Regions from separate parts of the Shewanella sp. WE21 genome, predicted to be linked through region 2. Evidence: predicted binding sites of a transcription regulator. Region 2 holds the regulator's gene; the other holds the start of a gene.
What was found. Region 2 encodes sigma-54, which starts transcription at its own class of promoters, with help from an activator protein. Its sites were predicted from a motif close to GTTGGCACGNNNNTNGNNT; they were not measured.

Region 1: CKQ84_RS15470 (flagellar hook-length control protein FliK) is a predicted target of sigma-54. The motif match lies at 3,316-3,334, and genes of this name have one in related genera.

Annotation. Positions count from the first base shown of each region.
Region 1 is NZ_CP023019.1:3,497,823-3,505,375, reverse strand. It holds gene fliM (flagellar motor switch protein FliM) at 1-679, opposite strand, end outside; gene fliL (flagellar basal body-associated protein FliL) at 719-1,246, opposite strand; gene CKQ84_RS15470 (flagellar hook-length control protein FliK) at 1,331-3,223, opposite strand; gene fliJ (flagellar export protein FliJ) at 3,466-3,912, opposite strand; gene fliI (flagellar protein export ATPase FliI) at 3,942-5,279, opposite strand; gene fliH (flagellar assembly protein FliH) at 5,248-6,243, opposite strand; gene fliG (flagellar motor switch protein FliG) at 6,230-7,282, opposite strand; gene fliF (flagellar basal-body MS-ring/collar protein FliF) at 7,275-7,553, opposite strand, start outside.
Region 2 is NZ_CP023019.1:2,671,033-2,678,585, reverse strand. It holds gene mlaE (lipid asymmetry maintenance ABC transporter permease subunit MlaE) at 1-88, opposite strand, end outside; gene mlaF (phospholipid ABC transporter ATP-binding protein MlaF) at 85-903, opposite strand; gene CKQ84_RS11625 (KpsF/GutQ family sugar-phosphate isomerase) at 1,547-2,524, shown strand; gene kdsC (3-deoxy-manno-octulosonate-8-phosphatase KdsC) at 2,524-3,075, shown strand; gene lptC (LPS export ABC transporter periplasmic protein LptC) at 3,072-3,632, shown strand; gene lptA (lipopolysaccharide transport periplasmic protein LptA) at 3,619-4,173, shown strand; gene lptB (LPS export ABC transporter ATP-binding protein) at 4,170-4,901, shown strand; gene CKQ84_RS11600 (RNA polymerase factor sigma-54) at 5,009-6,487, shown strand; gene hpf (ribosome hibernation promoting factor) at 6,516-6,803, shown strand; gene ptsN (PTS IIA-like nitrogen regulatory protein PtsN) at 6,806-7,249, shown strand; gene rapZ (RNase adapter RapZ) at 7,246-7,553, shown strand, end outside.

The DNA of each region.
Region 1 (7,553 bases), 830 kb from region 2:
GTAACTCTCGGATAGGTTCAATCATGGAGTAAGGCATAGTGATATGAAAATCACCACCGCCTCCATCGACTTCAATATGGAATGAATTAATCACCACAACTTCGGTAGGACTAACAATGTTCGCCATGGCGGGATTGACTTCAGAGTCCAAATAATCAAACTCAACATCCATTACGGGCGCCCAAGCATCTTTATAATCTTCAAATATAATCTTAAGCAGTAACTGCACGATTCGTCTTTCTGTCGGCGTAAATTCTCGCCCTTCAATCTTGGCATGGAAACGCCCATCGCCACCAAAGAAGTTATCCACTAGGATAAATACCAGTCGCGCTTCCATGGTGATCAATGCTGTGCCTTTGAGTGGGCTAAAACGCACCATATTCAAGCTAGTTGGAACAAAAAGCGTATGTACGTACTCACCAAACTTGAGCATCTGTACACCGTTGATCGACACTTCGGCCGCTCGGCGCATCATATTAAACATGCTGATGCGCAAATGGCGCGCAAAACGCTCATTCACGATTTCCAGCGTCGGCATACGCCCACGAACTATTCGATCTTGGGAAGAGAAATCGTAGGAACGGGCATCTTCTCCAACAGCGTCAATTTCGTCATCATCAACGTCATCAACCCCGTGCAATAGCGCATCAATTTCGTCTTGGCTTAATAAATCACTCACTATATTGCCTTCGCCTCTTTTGGTGCTGAAGTTAAAGGATTATTGCATTACAAAACCGGTAAATAGTACTTTCTCGACAACCTTACGCCCAGTTACTGACTGTAGAGTATTTTGCACACTCAAAAGTGCTAACTGCCGTAACTCATCTTTCCCCGCTTGCGTGCTGAGCTTTTGCACATCTGCACCACTAAAGGTCGTTAAAAGCGCATCTTCAATCAGCGGAATATGTTTTTGTGTTAGCACATCATCATCGGTACCACGCACCATCAGCTGCACTTTAATCTCAACTAAACGAGCCCTATCAGGCCCAGGTAAGTTGAATAAGAAAGGACGCGGCATAGGCACGTATGATGCGGTAGCTACTTCTCCTGATGCTGGTACTTCAGCCTGAACAGCACTATCTGCTGCTACGGCGGGAACCTCTTCGGTACTGCTTCCTATAAAGAACCAGACGCCGCCACCGATTAACAGCGCGACTAAAACGCCTACACCAGCAAAAATAAATAGTTTCTTCTTACTCTTAGGCTCTTCAGTACTTTCAAGTTCTAACGATTCTTCCTTAGCCATCACTATTCTCTTTAATTTAGGCGGAAACTCATTACAGTTTTATTTGAAACGTAATTATGTCAGTCATTGCTATAGGTTACCTGCTTAAGCGTAATAATCTATACCTGAAGTTACACTAATCGCTTGATTTAAACCTAAATGTAACTCTTCTGCCGAGATTTCATCCATATCAGCCGCATTTGAACTGCCGCCATCACCGAAACTACCTTCCCGACGCTCACCTTGATCGCCTTGAGAAACATGGCTGTCAGCCAACTGCATCCCTTGCTCTTGCAATAACTCACGTAATCTTGGCATAGCTTGTTCAACCAGATCACGCGTTTGCGGCTGAGTAACATGGAACTGTACTTGGGTTTGGTCGCCATGCACTTGGATCTTTACCAACATATGCCCAAGCTCAGGGGGATCGAGCCGGATTTCCGCATGTTGGATGCCTTGACTCACCATAGTAATCAATTGCTGCTTCATCACAGGTGAAAATCGTTGGATCATCTCCTGCATTTGGTTTTGCTGTTCTACTCCTTGACGCAATGACAGCTGAACTTGCATGGTTTCTTGGCGATTTAATTGTGACATCGAGAGTGTCTGTATGGATGATGTCGACTTAAGTTCTGAGAAAGTATTACTATCATCCATAAAACTTTCGTCTCTGGGAATATCCATTGCAACCGTCAATTTAGCATCTTTCAGTAATAGGTTAGCAGCCAAATCGGAATTGGGAATCCCATCAAGATCACTTTCTGTTACAGATGTTGTATCTAATGGTTCAGATGAAATTGAAAAGCCTAAGGTATTCAGGTCGAAAGTATTTCCCGAGGTCGCGATATTAGCCGTATTGAGACTATTCACTTTAGAGCTACTAGTCGTTGCTTTTGCCGCAGTGTTGGTTGCCGACTTTATCGTTGCACTGTTCGCTAAGCCCGCTTGATTAATCACAGCATTTAGTGTGACCTCATTCTCAACTAAAGACTCATCTATACTCACCCCGACTTCAGTGGCAGAGACAAGCTCAGTGTCTTCTAAAGGTAATTCTGAAGCGTCATCGGTCAAATTTGGATCAATCACAGCATCACTATCCGCTGACACTTCAAGTATATTTGGGTCTATGGGGAGAATTTGTACGAGTGACTTATCAGTCAAAGATGATGGTTTCACATCATCTGCGATTAAAATTGCTGCCATATCTGGGCTAGTAGAAACTAACTTTTGTAATTCAGCAGAAAAACCCGCTTCATCTATATCTGATGCCAGTTCAATCTCAGCAAAAACAGTAGAAACAGTAGAAACAGTAGAAACAGTAGAAACAGTAAATGCCAATGCTGAATCAGCAGAAACAGTAGTTGCCAATGTTGAATTATCAGGAACAGTAGGTGCCAATGGTGAATCAGCAGAAATAGTAGAGGCCAATGCTGAATCGGCAGAAACAGTAGAGGCCAATGCTGAATCGGCAGAAACAGTAGAGGCCAATGCTGAAACAGTAGAAACAGTAGAAACAGTAGAAACAGTAGAAACAGTAGATGCCAATGCTAAATCAGCAGAAATAGTAGATGCCAATGTTGAATTATCAGAAACAGTAGATGCCAATGCTGAGCCGGTTAATAAAGCTGATGAAGTATCAATATTTTCTTCACCAGTTATATCTTCTTCAGCATTTAAAAATGCTAGCGGCAAACTATCTCCATCTGATGCCGTTTTCTTCATATCATTTGCCATGCTAATTTGGGCAAAAATGAGATTTACGTCGGCGTCATCAGTTGATATATCGTCATCTTTTACTTTATCAGCAGAGGTAACCTGCACAGTATCATCAGTGTTAGCAATGGTTTTTTTAGACGCAGAAATAGAAAATGAGCTAGCGGTGACTGACGCAAGTGTAGATGAAAAGTCTTCATTATTAGACTCTTGGGAAGATGTCTTAGCGGAATTGGCCGCAGAGTTGCCTGTTTTACTTAACAGGATATTGGTCATTTGTTGCATAAGTGCTCCCAAACATCACCCAGCAAAAAAAGAAAATGGCTAGGTAGAAACGTCAATTAAACACTGCGGTTGCAGGGTCATGGACTAAACCAAAGCAAATAAGATGCCAAAACATAAGGTTTTACGACAGCATATCGAAAAGAATTAACTCTGGGAGGTGTCAAATTGATGCTTATGCCATCAATACAAAAAAACTAAAGAGCCTATCCGGCTAGCGAGCAGTAAATATGCCTATCATTTCACTAACGTTGATGACGGCGATAAAATTGCTGGGAAGCAAATTCATCGGTCATTTTTTGCTCCCTTTTTTGTTCAACCACTTGACGCTTCTTCTCTTTACTGGCTAAGAGTAATTCTACTGCCTTACGTTTTTTTTGCTTTTCCAACCAATGTTGTTGTCGATATTCTTTTTGCTTTTCACCGTCGGCTACGACGCGATTTTGCTGGATAATTGCGTCATCGATCTGACGAATAAAACGGTGAAACTGGTGATAGTGACTAGCACTGATGGCTTGACCTTGCTGGGATTGCATTTGCTTCATGTATTCTAAGCGATAGTTATTCAGAGCACTGAGTTGATTCAACCGTTTTTGACACTCTAACTGCGCCGATTTGAACAATAAAGCCGCTTGTTCTTCGGCATCATTGGCAAGCTTTAACACTAACAACAAGGGATCGGCGTTAGCCATACTAGACCTCGATTAATTCGATGACGCCATTATTTGCACTGTGCAGCAAGTTGCCCAAGCATGACTTGGCTATCGGCAAAGCTAAATGCATCACGCATGGTTTGTCGCAAAAAAGCATTCATTGCTGGCTGCAGTCGTATCGCATTATCAATGCGCGGATCGCTTCCTTGGGCATAGGCCCCAATAGAAATCAAATCTCTATTTTGCTGATACAAAGAATAGGTTTGTTTCACGCGGCGCATCGCTTCCAAATGTTCATTGGAGATCACCATAGGCGCGACTCGGCTAATAGAAGCTTCAATATCAATTGCAGGATAGTGCCCCGAATCCGCAAGCGAACGTGACAAGACAATGTGACCATCGAGGATCGCCCGCGAAGCATCGGCAATGGGATCCTGTTGATCGTCCCCTTCCGTCAACACAGTATAAAATGCCGTAATTGAACCTTGTCCAGGGCCACCGTTTCCGGCGCGCTCAACTAAACGTGGCAATTTTGCAAACACAGAAGGCGGATAACCTTTAGTCGCAGGCGGTTCACCCACAGCCAAAGCAATTTCCCGCTGCGCTTGGGCGTAGCGCGTTAAACTGTCCATAAGCAATAAAACGTTATAGCCTAAATCGCGGAAGTATTCGGCAATACGAGTCGAGGTTTCACAGGCGCGAAGACGCATCAGAGGCGATGTATCCGCAGGCGCAGCAACAACGACTGAACGCGCTCGACCTTTCTCACCAAGAATTTCCTCAATAAACTCTTTCACTTCCCGGCCACGCTCACCCACTAGCCCAACCACAATAATGTCGGCGGTAGTACCGCGAGTCATCATACCTAAGAGCACACTCTTACCTACACCTGAGCCCGCAAACAAGCCCATACGTTGGCCTTTGCCCACAGTCAGCATAGCGTTGATAGCGCGAACACCAACGTCCAGCGGTTCAGTAATGGCACGGCGAGATAGAGGATTAATGGCAGCGCTATGTATTGGCGCTTGTTGGTCGGTTTGCAACGCGCCTAAACCATCTAAAGGCACGCCGTTACCATCGAGTACGCGTCCTAGCAGGGATAAACCAACATTGAGTCCAGTTTGTTCCCCCAAAGGCACAACCCGCGCACCGGGCAATACACCACGTAATTCTTCAATGGGCATTAAATATAATAGTTCGCCATCAAACCCGACCACCTCGGCGATTAACTCGCCCGCCATGGTTTCGATCGAACATAAACTGCCCACAGGCGCACGGCAACCGCTTGCTTCTAAGGTTAAGCCGACAACACGCACCAGTTGACCACTGGCCACTGCGCGAAATGGCGGCACCTTACCCTGATGATGATTAAGCCTATTCAGCAGTTGATGTTGGCGATTTTGCATCTGATTTTGCCTCTAATTGCTCACCTGTGTTTGAGGCAGATTGTATATCCTCAGCATGTTGAGAAACCGTATCGACAACCTGATCATCAAGCTCTGATCCCACAGCCTCAGAAGCCGCAACGTATTTTGCGGTATCTTCAACCTCTATCGCCTCTTGCAGTTGACGCTGCTTATCACTTAAGTGAGCATGTTGGTTCCGTAAGGACTCAAACACAGCATCGATACGCGATGCGAGGGTCAAATCGACTAAAGAACGATGACTACTGAGAATACAGTCACCAGGGCTTAAGGAAGGGTCAACTTCAAGTTCCCACTTACTGCGGGTCAATTGAGCGCTGGAATAAAGTTGTTCGACTAAAATAACATCGTCAGGATGCAAGCGGATTGTGACCGTTTGTTCTTTTATCGGCAGCGATTCTATACCTAAGCGCAATGCCGAAAGCACTTGTTCAGGATGAGTTTTTAATTCGTGGCCAATGACAGATTTCGCTAATGTCATACTCAGGTTCATTAGAGAGAGTTCAATATCGCCATCGAGCAATTGCAATGGTTTTTCAAATTGGGCTAATAAGGTTTCAAAACGCGAGAGCAATATTTTTGCTTGGGCTAAACCGGTTTCTAATCCTTGCTCATGCCCTTGGGCGAGCCCTTCAGTATGGCCCTGCTCTAACCCTTCTAAACGCCCTTTTTCTAGCCCTTGCTCATACCCTTGCTGCTTACCTTCGCTAAAGCCTTCTTCTTCGGCTTGGGCACGAATGTCTTCAATCTCAGCCATAGTCGGTGGAGAAACACTTTCCACAGTAGTCGACTTAGCGGCTTGATGATTAGAATGGCCGAACAGATTTGAGATAGAATCATCATCGGCTTCAGTCACATCTGGCAGCGCCCAGTGACTAAATTCGACATCTCCTTCGCTCAAGACCTTATTCAACAATTTATTGTCGCTCGGATTAGAGGAACTCATCGCCACCACCGCCGCCTAACATGATTTCGCCGCTGTCACTTAAGCGACGAGCAATAGACAGGATTTCTTTTTGTGCGACTTCCACTTCACTGATACGGATTGGGCCCATAGCTTCAAGATCATCACGCAATAATTCAGCGGCACGTTTTGACATGTTACCCAATATTTTTTCTTTCAGCTGATCATCTGTGCCTTTAAGCGCCTTCATCAGTACATCTTGCTGCACTTCACGCAACAGGGCTTGAATACCGCGGTCATCGACATCGATTAAGTTTTCAAATACAAACATCAAATCTTGGATTTGCTGCGCCATTTCTTCATCAGACTCGCGCATGGTTTCCATCAACTGGCTTTCGATACCCGTGTCTAAGTAGTTCATTATGTTGGCGGCCGCTTTTAAGCCACCCATTTTCGCGGCCTGGGCGCCACCTTGACCGGCAAACTGTTTCTCCATGATGTCATTCAACTCTTGCAGTGCGGCAGGCTGCACTTCTTCAAGATTGGCAATACGCATCATCAAGTCTAAGCGGGTATTCTCAGGGAATTGACCAAAAATTTCCGCCGCTTGATCGGGTTCTAGATAAGACAAAACAATGGTTTGGATCTGTGGATGTTCGTTTTGAATAATGGTCGCCACTTGGCGCGCATCCATCCACTTCAACGAGTCCAAACCTTTAGCGCCACTGCCCATGATAATCTGTTCAATCAGATTACCCGCTTTATCTTCACCCAGCGCAGCGGTTAAGGCTTTACGGACGAACTCTTCACTGTTGAAACCAATTGAAGAATACTTTTGAATATCATCAAGAAACAGCTTATGTACCCCGATAACTTTTTCCTGACCAAACTCATCCATTGCCGCCATGGCCATACCCACTTTTTGCACTTGCTTCGGCTCTAAGTGTTTTAAAATGGATGCAGCATCAGCCTCACTCAAACTGAGGAGTAAAATAGCGGTCTTTTCAACGCCACTAATATCTTTGATATTAAAGGCAGGTGCGGCCGCAGGAGCCACTTCTTTCGTTTTATTCTCAGCCATTGTCTTGTAACCAGTTTTTCACGACTTGAGTAGAGAGCTCAGGCTCATTCGCCACGAGCGCACGGATAGCTTTAATCATATCATCATCTTTGTGAAGATTAGGGATATGAATTGAGCCATCGTCAGCATAACTGTATTCCGCCTCTTGAGTATTGAGCATCCCTAGCGTATCAGCCGCATATTGGTCCTCAATTTCGGCTAATTCATTACCTAATCTGCCATCCTCAGGCATATTCACACTGTCAGGATAGATCAAGCGTTTCAGCATAGG
Region 2 (7,553 bases):
CCCACAGCATAAGGCCTGCACGGCCAAAGCCGAGCACTAACTCAATCGCGCTGCGGCCTAAGTCGGCAATACTGTCGATTAACTTCACTTGCCAACTCCTTTTGCCATTAATTCTTGCTGGTAATCATTTGCCGGATAATGGAACGGCACAGGGCCGTCCGGAGCACCTTGAATAAACTGTTTCAGCTGCGGATTATCAGCGTACTTTAATTCTTCAGGGGTACCGTGGGCGATGACTTTTTTGTCAGCCACCACATATACATAATCGGCAATGCCAAGCACTTCATCCACATCGTGGGACACCACAATTGAAGTCAGATTCAGCGCATCGGATAACTCACGAATAAGCTTTACTAACACGCCCATCGATATTGGGTCTTGCCCTGCAAAAGGCTCATCGTACATCACCATTTCAGGTTCAAGCGCTATGGCTCTAGCCAATGCGGCGCGGCGTTGCATACCACCGGATAACTCGCTTGGCATCATCTGAGCTGCACCACGTAAACCTACGGCTTCAAGCTTCATCAGCACGATAGTGCGAATAATGTCTTCAGGCAGTCCAGAATGTTCACGCAGTGCAAACGCCACGTTATCGAACACATTAATGTCGGTAAACAGCGCGCCACTTTGAAACAGCATGCTCATCCGCTTACGCAGACTAAATAATTCATTGCGACTCACGCCATGGATATCGTGACCGTCGAATAACACTTGTCCATGGTCAGGCGTTAATTGGCCGCCAATCAATTTCAACAGGGTCGTTTTGCCTATGCCGCTCGGCCCCATGATCGCCGTCACCTTGCCCCTTGGAATGGACAGGCTAATATCTTCATATATCACACGCTGACCGCGGCTAAACCCCAAATTACGGATCTCAACCAACGGCGTTTGTTCTTGAGTCATGCTTGATTCCGACATTTGCAAATGAGGTGATCCTAGTCTTCCGAGACTGACCAATCGAAGAGCCGCAAATTGTACGTAATTGCGCTTTAACCTACAACCGAATCGACACTATCGCCCTGCGATACTTTCAATTTGCCTCATTTACAGCGAAAATGCGCCCTAAGTTTTCACTCTGCACAGGTAAAATGTTACTTAATGTTTTCAACCTAGTTGCAGAATTGGCAGTATTGGCTAATTCGTTCGCACTTAGCTCACTCTTTGCCCACTTTTATCGGGGAGAGTCGATACGCAATTGCGCAATAGAGGCATCCCATAGGGTAATACCCGCTGCGATATGGAATAAATCCATTGAAATAAACGACAAAGACGATGATATTGCTCAAGACCTTCTGCCGCTAAACACGTTATTGTGCGTGAATAGCTAACGCAGCTGAACTTGACGAGTCGGATCAATCGCTCTAGCCTGCCGCAATTGTTTTGCTGTTTTCGGTAATAAACCACAGTAAGACATAAGCTAAATTGTCTGAAAACAAACTAATACTTGGCAGAAAGCCTATTACATATCATCTTTATCGCGTACCAAATTGTGCTATTCCAATCCCATCAATGGGGCGACAAAGACAATGCAAAAAGAGAGATAGACATGGTAGACAAATCACAACTGCGCCAATGGGGTTGTAAAGTTATCGACATTGAAAAGTCAGCCCTAGACAATCTTTATCAATATGTTGATTCGGCTGAATTTGCAGAAGCTTGCGAGTTGATCCTCAACTGCACAGGCAAAGTGATTGTCATGGGAATGGGCAAATCGGGCCATATCGGCAATAAGATTTCTGCCACCCTCGCCAGCACAGGAACGCCCGCATTTTTTGTGCATCCGGGTGAAGCCAGCCACGGCGATCTGGGTGTATTAGCCGATAACGATGTGATTTTAGCGATTTCAAATTCCGGTGAGTCGAGCGAAATCCTCACCTTAATGCCGGTCATCCAACGTATGGGCGTGCCCGTTATCGCGGTAACAGGTAAACCCGAATCGAATATGGCGCGATTATCTAAAGTGCATTTATGTATCGAAGTCCCAGAAGAGGCTTGCCCACTTGGACTTGCCCCAACGTCGAGCACTACCGCGACCTTAGTGATGGGCGATGCCATCGCCATTGCGCTACTACAAGCTAAAGGCTTTACCCGTGATGATTTTGCTATGTCCCATCCCGGCGGTGCTTTAGGACGTAAGTTGCTGTTAAAAGTCAGTGATGTGATGCACAGCGGTGATGACTTACCGCTCGTCAACCACGATATTTGCATCACAGAAGCTCTGTACGAAATCTCCAAGAAAGGCTTAGGCATGACGGCGATTATCGATGATCAGCGCAAGCTGGTTGGTATCTTCACCGATGGTGATTTACGCCGCGTTATCGATGCCGAAGTGAATTTACGCACGACGCCCATTGCCGATGTGATGACCCGTAACTGCGTCACGATCACGGATAATGTATTGGCCGCCCAAGCGCTGCAAGTGATGGACTCAAAAAACATCAACGGATTAATTGTTATCGATAAAGATCGCCATCCTATCGGCGCTCTTAACATGCTAGACATGGTTAAAGCAGGAGTCATTTAATGCCACAGCAAGGATTTTACGGCCCAATCAGTGATGATGTGTGGCAACGCGCGCAAAAGATTAAACTGTTGATTTGTGACGTCGATGGGGTGTTTTCCGACGGCCGTATTTACTTGAGCAATAGTGGCGAAGAGCTCAAAGCCTTCCATACCCGTGACGGTTATGGCGTGCGCTCACTCCTCACCAGCGGCTTCAACCTCGCCGTGATCACAGGACGTCAATCCAAAATCGTTGAAAACCGTATGACAGCCCTTGGTGTTACCCATATTTACCAAGGCGTAGACAATAAGTTCGAGCCCTATGAAGCATTGCTCGCACTTTATGGTGTCACCCCAGAAGAAGTGGCTTATATCGGTGATGATATTGTCGATCTCCCCGTGATGAATGTCGTCGGTTTAGCGGTCAGTGTTGCTGACGGCCACCCCTATGTACGCCAACACGCCCATTTTGTGACTACGCTCAATGGTGGCCACGGTGCACTGCGTGAACTCACAGATCTGTTACTCCTAAGTCAAAATAAATTCACTTCGGCCCATGGAATGAGTATATGAGTCGTGTGACACTCGCGATTATCGCTTTTTTTGGAACCGCACTAGCGCTTTACTGGCAGGTCCAGAACAAACACAGCGGTGATTCCGATAACAGAGTAAAAGATCAAAATACCCCAGATTTCATCGTTGAAGATCTGCGCAGTGTTGAGTTCAATGAGCAAGGACTAGTGAATAGCCGTGTGACGGCGAAACACATGGAACATTATGATTCAACGAATCAAACTTTCTTTACTCAACCTGTTTATCTTGTTTATCCAGACCAAGGTAAAGCACAATGGCAGCTCAGGGCAGATCAGGGCAAGCTAAACAAGGAAACTGGCAAGGTTGTATTAGAAAATAATGTTATTATCGATGCCATTAGCCCAGAAGAACCGATTCAGACCTTGTCCACCAGTTATCTGGAACTCGATCTCAACACTATGATAATGACCTCTGACCGTACCATTTACGTCACAGGGAAAGATTTTAATATTCAAGGCCAAGGCCTTTATGCCGACCTCAACGCGCAAGAAGTGCAATTGACCAGTCAGGTAGTAGGAACATATGAAGCAAAATAACGTATTACTTGCCAGCCTAATGCTAATTATGAGCATGAGTGCTTTCGCGAAAGTCGGCGACTTAAAGCAAGAAGTCAAAATTAAAGCTGTGAGCCAAACTGCGGATATCAAAAACAACCAGATCATCTTCTTTGGTCCAGTTGAAGTTACCCAAGGCTCAATAAAAATCCAAGCAAATGAACTGCGTGCATTTTCCGCTGAAGGTGAAAATAGCAAAACTTTGGTCGCCACAGGCAACCCTGCTACGTATAGCCAGATATTAGACGATGGTCGCCCAGCATCGGCAAGCGCGAAAGAAATTCGTTACGATATGGCAAGCCGCACCTTAACACTGAAAGGTATGGCGTCATTAGATCAAGCGGGTAGCCAAGTTACAGGTAATTTAATCCGCTATAACATGATTCAACAGAAATTGATGGCCGAGAGTACTGGCAGTGGTGACGATCGCGTGATCACTATTATTCAGCCTGAAAACTATCAAGATGATGCTAAATCAGACGCTCCGGCGGATAAACCTGTAAAAAAGCAGGACTCTAAATGACCCAAATCACCTTAAGAGCACAAAATCTGGCGAAAAGTTACAAGAGTCGCCAAGTGGTTAAAGACGTCAGTCTGACGGTAAAAACCGGTCAAGTCGTTGGCCTACTCGGTCCAAACGGTGCAGGTAAAACCACGACTTTTTACATGGTTGTCGGGCTAGTGAAGAGCGATAAGGGACATATCTTTATCGACGATGATGATTTAACCGCAGATCCTATGCATCTGCGTGCCCGCAAAGGCATAGGTTACTTACCGCAGGAAGCCAGTATCTTTCGTAAGCTAACTGTTCATGACAACATCATGGCAGTACTGCAAACTCGTAAAGAACTTAAAAACGAAGAACGAGAAGAAGAACTAGAACATCTGCTCGAAGAGTTTCATATCACCCACATCCGTGACAGCCAAGGCATGTCATTGTCGGGTGGCGAACGTCGTCGCGTCGAAATTGCGCGAGCTTTAGCCGCTAATCCTAAGTTCATTTTGCTCGATGAACCGTTTGCCGGCGTCGATCCTATTTCGGTTATCGACATCAAGAAGATTATCGAACAACTCAAAAGTCGCGGCCTTGGCGTACTGATCACAGACCATAATGTCCGCGAGACATTAGATGTATGTGAACATGCTTATATTGTGAGTCACGGAAACCTGATTGCCGAAGGAACTCCTGCAGAGATCTTAGACAATCAGCAAGTTAGGGCTGTGTACTTAGGTGAACAATTCAGGCTATAGTTAATCGAGCGAAGCCAATGGAGGCAATTTATACCGCCATTGGGCTTCACTCAAGATAATAATAAGCGACCTCATCCAACAATAATAACGTAGGGATCAGCGGTAACATGAAAGCGTCACTCCAGCTCAAACTGGGTCAACAGTTAACCATGACGCCACAATTACAACAGGCCATACGTCTGTTGCAACTGTCGTCATTAGAACTGCAGCAAGAGATCCAGCAAGCATTAGATTCTAATCCCCTTCTCGAGCTGGAAGAGGATCAATTCGACGCCACTAAAACCCCTGTAAACCAAACGCTATCCGATACGGATTTCAGTGAATCTAGCACTCTGCCACCAGAAAAAGACAGCTCCACCATAGACACGGCAGAGTCGCTAACCAAAGAATCCATGCCCGATGAGCTCCCCATGGACACCACATGGGATGAAGTGTTTACCGCCTCCCCAAACTCAGGCCCCGGCGGCAGTCGTGAAGACGATATGCCCTTCCAAGGCGAGACCAGTGAAGGTTTGTACGAACACTTAGAATGGCAAAAAAACCTCACGCCGTTTTCTGAAACCGATTTAGCCATTGCCACCGCCATTATTGATGCCATCGACGATCAGGGCTATCTCACCCAAAGCACTGAAGAAATTCTCGAAGCCATGGGCAATCCTGAAGTTGAGCTTGACGAAGTCGAAGCCGTACTCAAGCGTATTCAGCATTTTGATCCCATAGGCGTTGCCGCCCGCGATTTAAGTGAATGCCTGTTGATCCAACTGTCGCATTTCGCCGCTGATACTCCCAACCTAGAAAACGCCCGCATGCTGATCAAAGATCATTTAGATCTGATCGCCGCCCGAGACTTTAGGTTGTTGATGCGTAAGACTAAATTAAAAGAAGATGAATTAAGGGATGGTATAGCACTCATCCAAACCCTCAATCCTCGCCCAGGTTTGTTGATCACGCCCAATAATGACGAATACGTTATCCCAGATGTGTCTGTGTCGAAGAAAAATGGCCGCTGGGTCGTTGAGCTTAATCCTGACTGCATGCCAAAAATCAATGTAAATCAACATTATGCTTCTATGGCACGCAGTACCAAAAACCAAGCCGATAGCCAATTTATTCGCGGCCATCTGCAAGAGGCTAAATGGTTTATTAAGAGCTTAGAAAGTCGTAACGATACTTTGCTTAAAGTTGCTAATTGCATAGTGCAATATCAGCAGGGTTTCTTTGAGTACGGTGAAGAAGCCATGAAGCCTATGGTGCTTAACGATATTGCCGAAGCGGTAGAAATGCATGAGTCCACCATCTCACGGGTCACAACTCAAAAATACATGCATACCCCTAAGGGACTTTTTGAACTAAAATACTTCTTCTCTAGCCACGTCGGTACTGACGATGGTGGTGAGTGCTCATCCACAGCAATCAGAGCCTTTATAAAGAAACTGGTGGCAGCGGAAAACCAGAAAAAACCATTAAGCGATAGTAAGATGGCACAACTTCTGGCAGAACAAGGGATCAACGTAGCCCGCAGAACCATTGCGAAGTACCGAGAGGCTATGCTTATTCCACCTTCTAATCAGCGTAAAAGTTTATAACCTACAGTGGATATCGGAGGACGTTTCTATGCAAATAAACCTAAGTGGGCACCATATCGAAATTACCGAATCGTTACGTGCATATGTAGAAGAAAAGTTTTCAAAACTTGAACGCCATTTCGAACAGATCAATAATGTGCACGTTGTGCTCAATGTTGAGAAAATGCAACAGATTGCCGAAGCGAGAATAAACCTCATAGGTGGTGAAGTTTTTGCTACTTCAGAGCATGCTGACATGTATGCCGCTATAGACGCCCTGATTGACAAGCTTGACCGTCAGGTTATTAAACACAAAGAGAAGTTAACAAAACACTAATAATGGAACTTTGTACCATACTGCGGCCGGAGTGCACTACCTGCGCCACTCCGGGCAGCAAGAAAAAGGTACTGGAACTCATCAGCGACTTAGTCGCTGCCCAGTACCCGACCCTCTCATCTCAAGAGATATTCGAAAGCCTAGTGGCGCGCGAAAAGATGGGGAGCACAGGTATAGGTAACGGCATCGCCATTCCACATGGTCGACTAGCCGATATAGATCAGCCCATTGCCATACTAATTAAGTGTGAAGAGCCGATAGCATTTGATGCTATCGATAAGCAACCTGTTGATATTTTATTTGCACTACTGGTGCCTGCAGACCAATGTCAGCAGCACTTAAGTACTTTGTCTTGCATGGCCGAAAAGCTGAGCGACAAGCAAATATTAAAGCAATTACGCAAGACGCATGATGAAACGGAACTCTATCAGGTAATCACTGGATGAAACTGGTCATAGTGTCGGGCCGCTCAGGCTCAGGCAAATCTGTCGCCCTTAGGGTACTCGAAGATCTCGGCTATTATTGTGTCGATAACCTTCCCTTGCCATTGATTGGCAGTTTGCTTGAGCAACTCAAAGGCAGTAACGATCTCGTCGCCATCAGTGTCGACGTGCGTAACATGCCTGAGCAGGATAAGGTCTTAGTGAAACAACTCGCTAGCCTACCACCAGATACTGAGTTAACGAGCTTCTTCCTTAACTCCAGCGATAAAATTCTGCTCAAGCGTTACAGCGAAACCCGCCGTTTGCA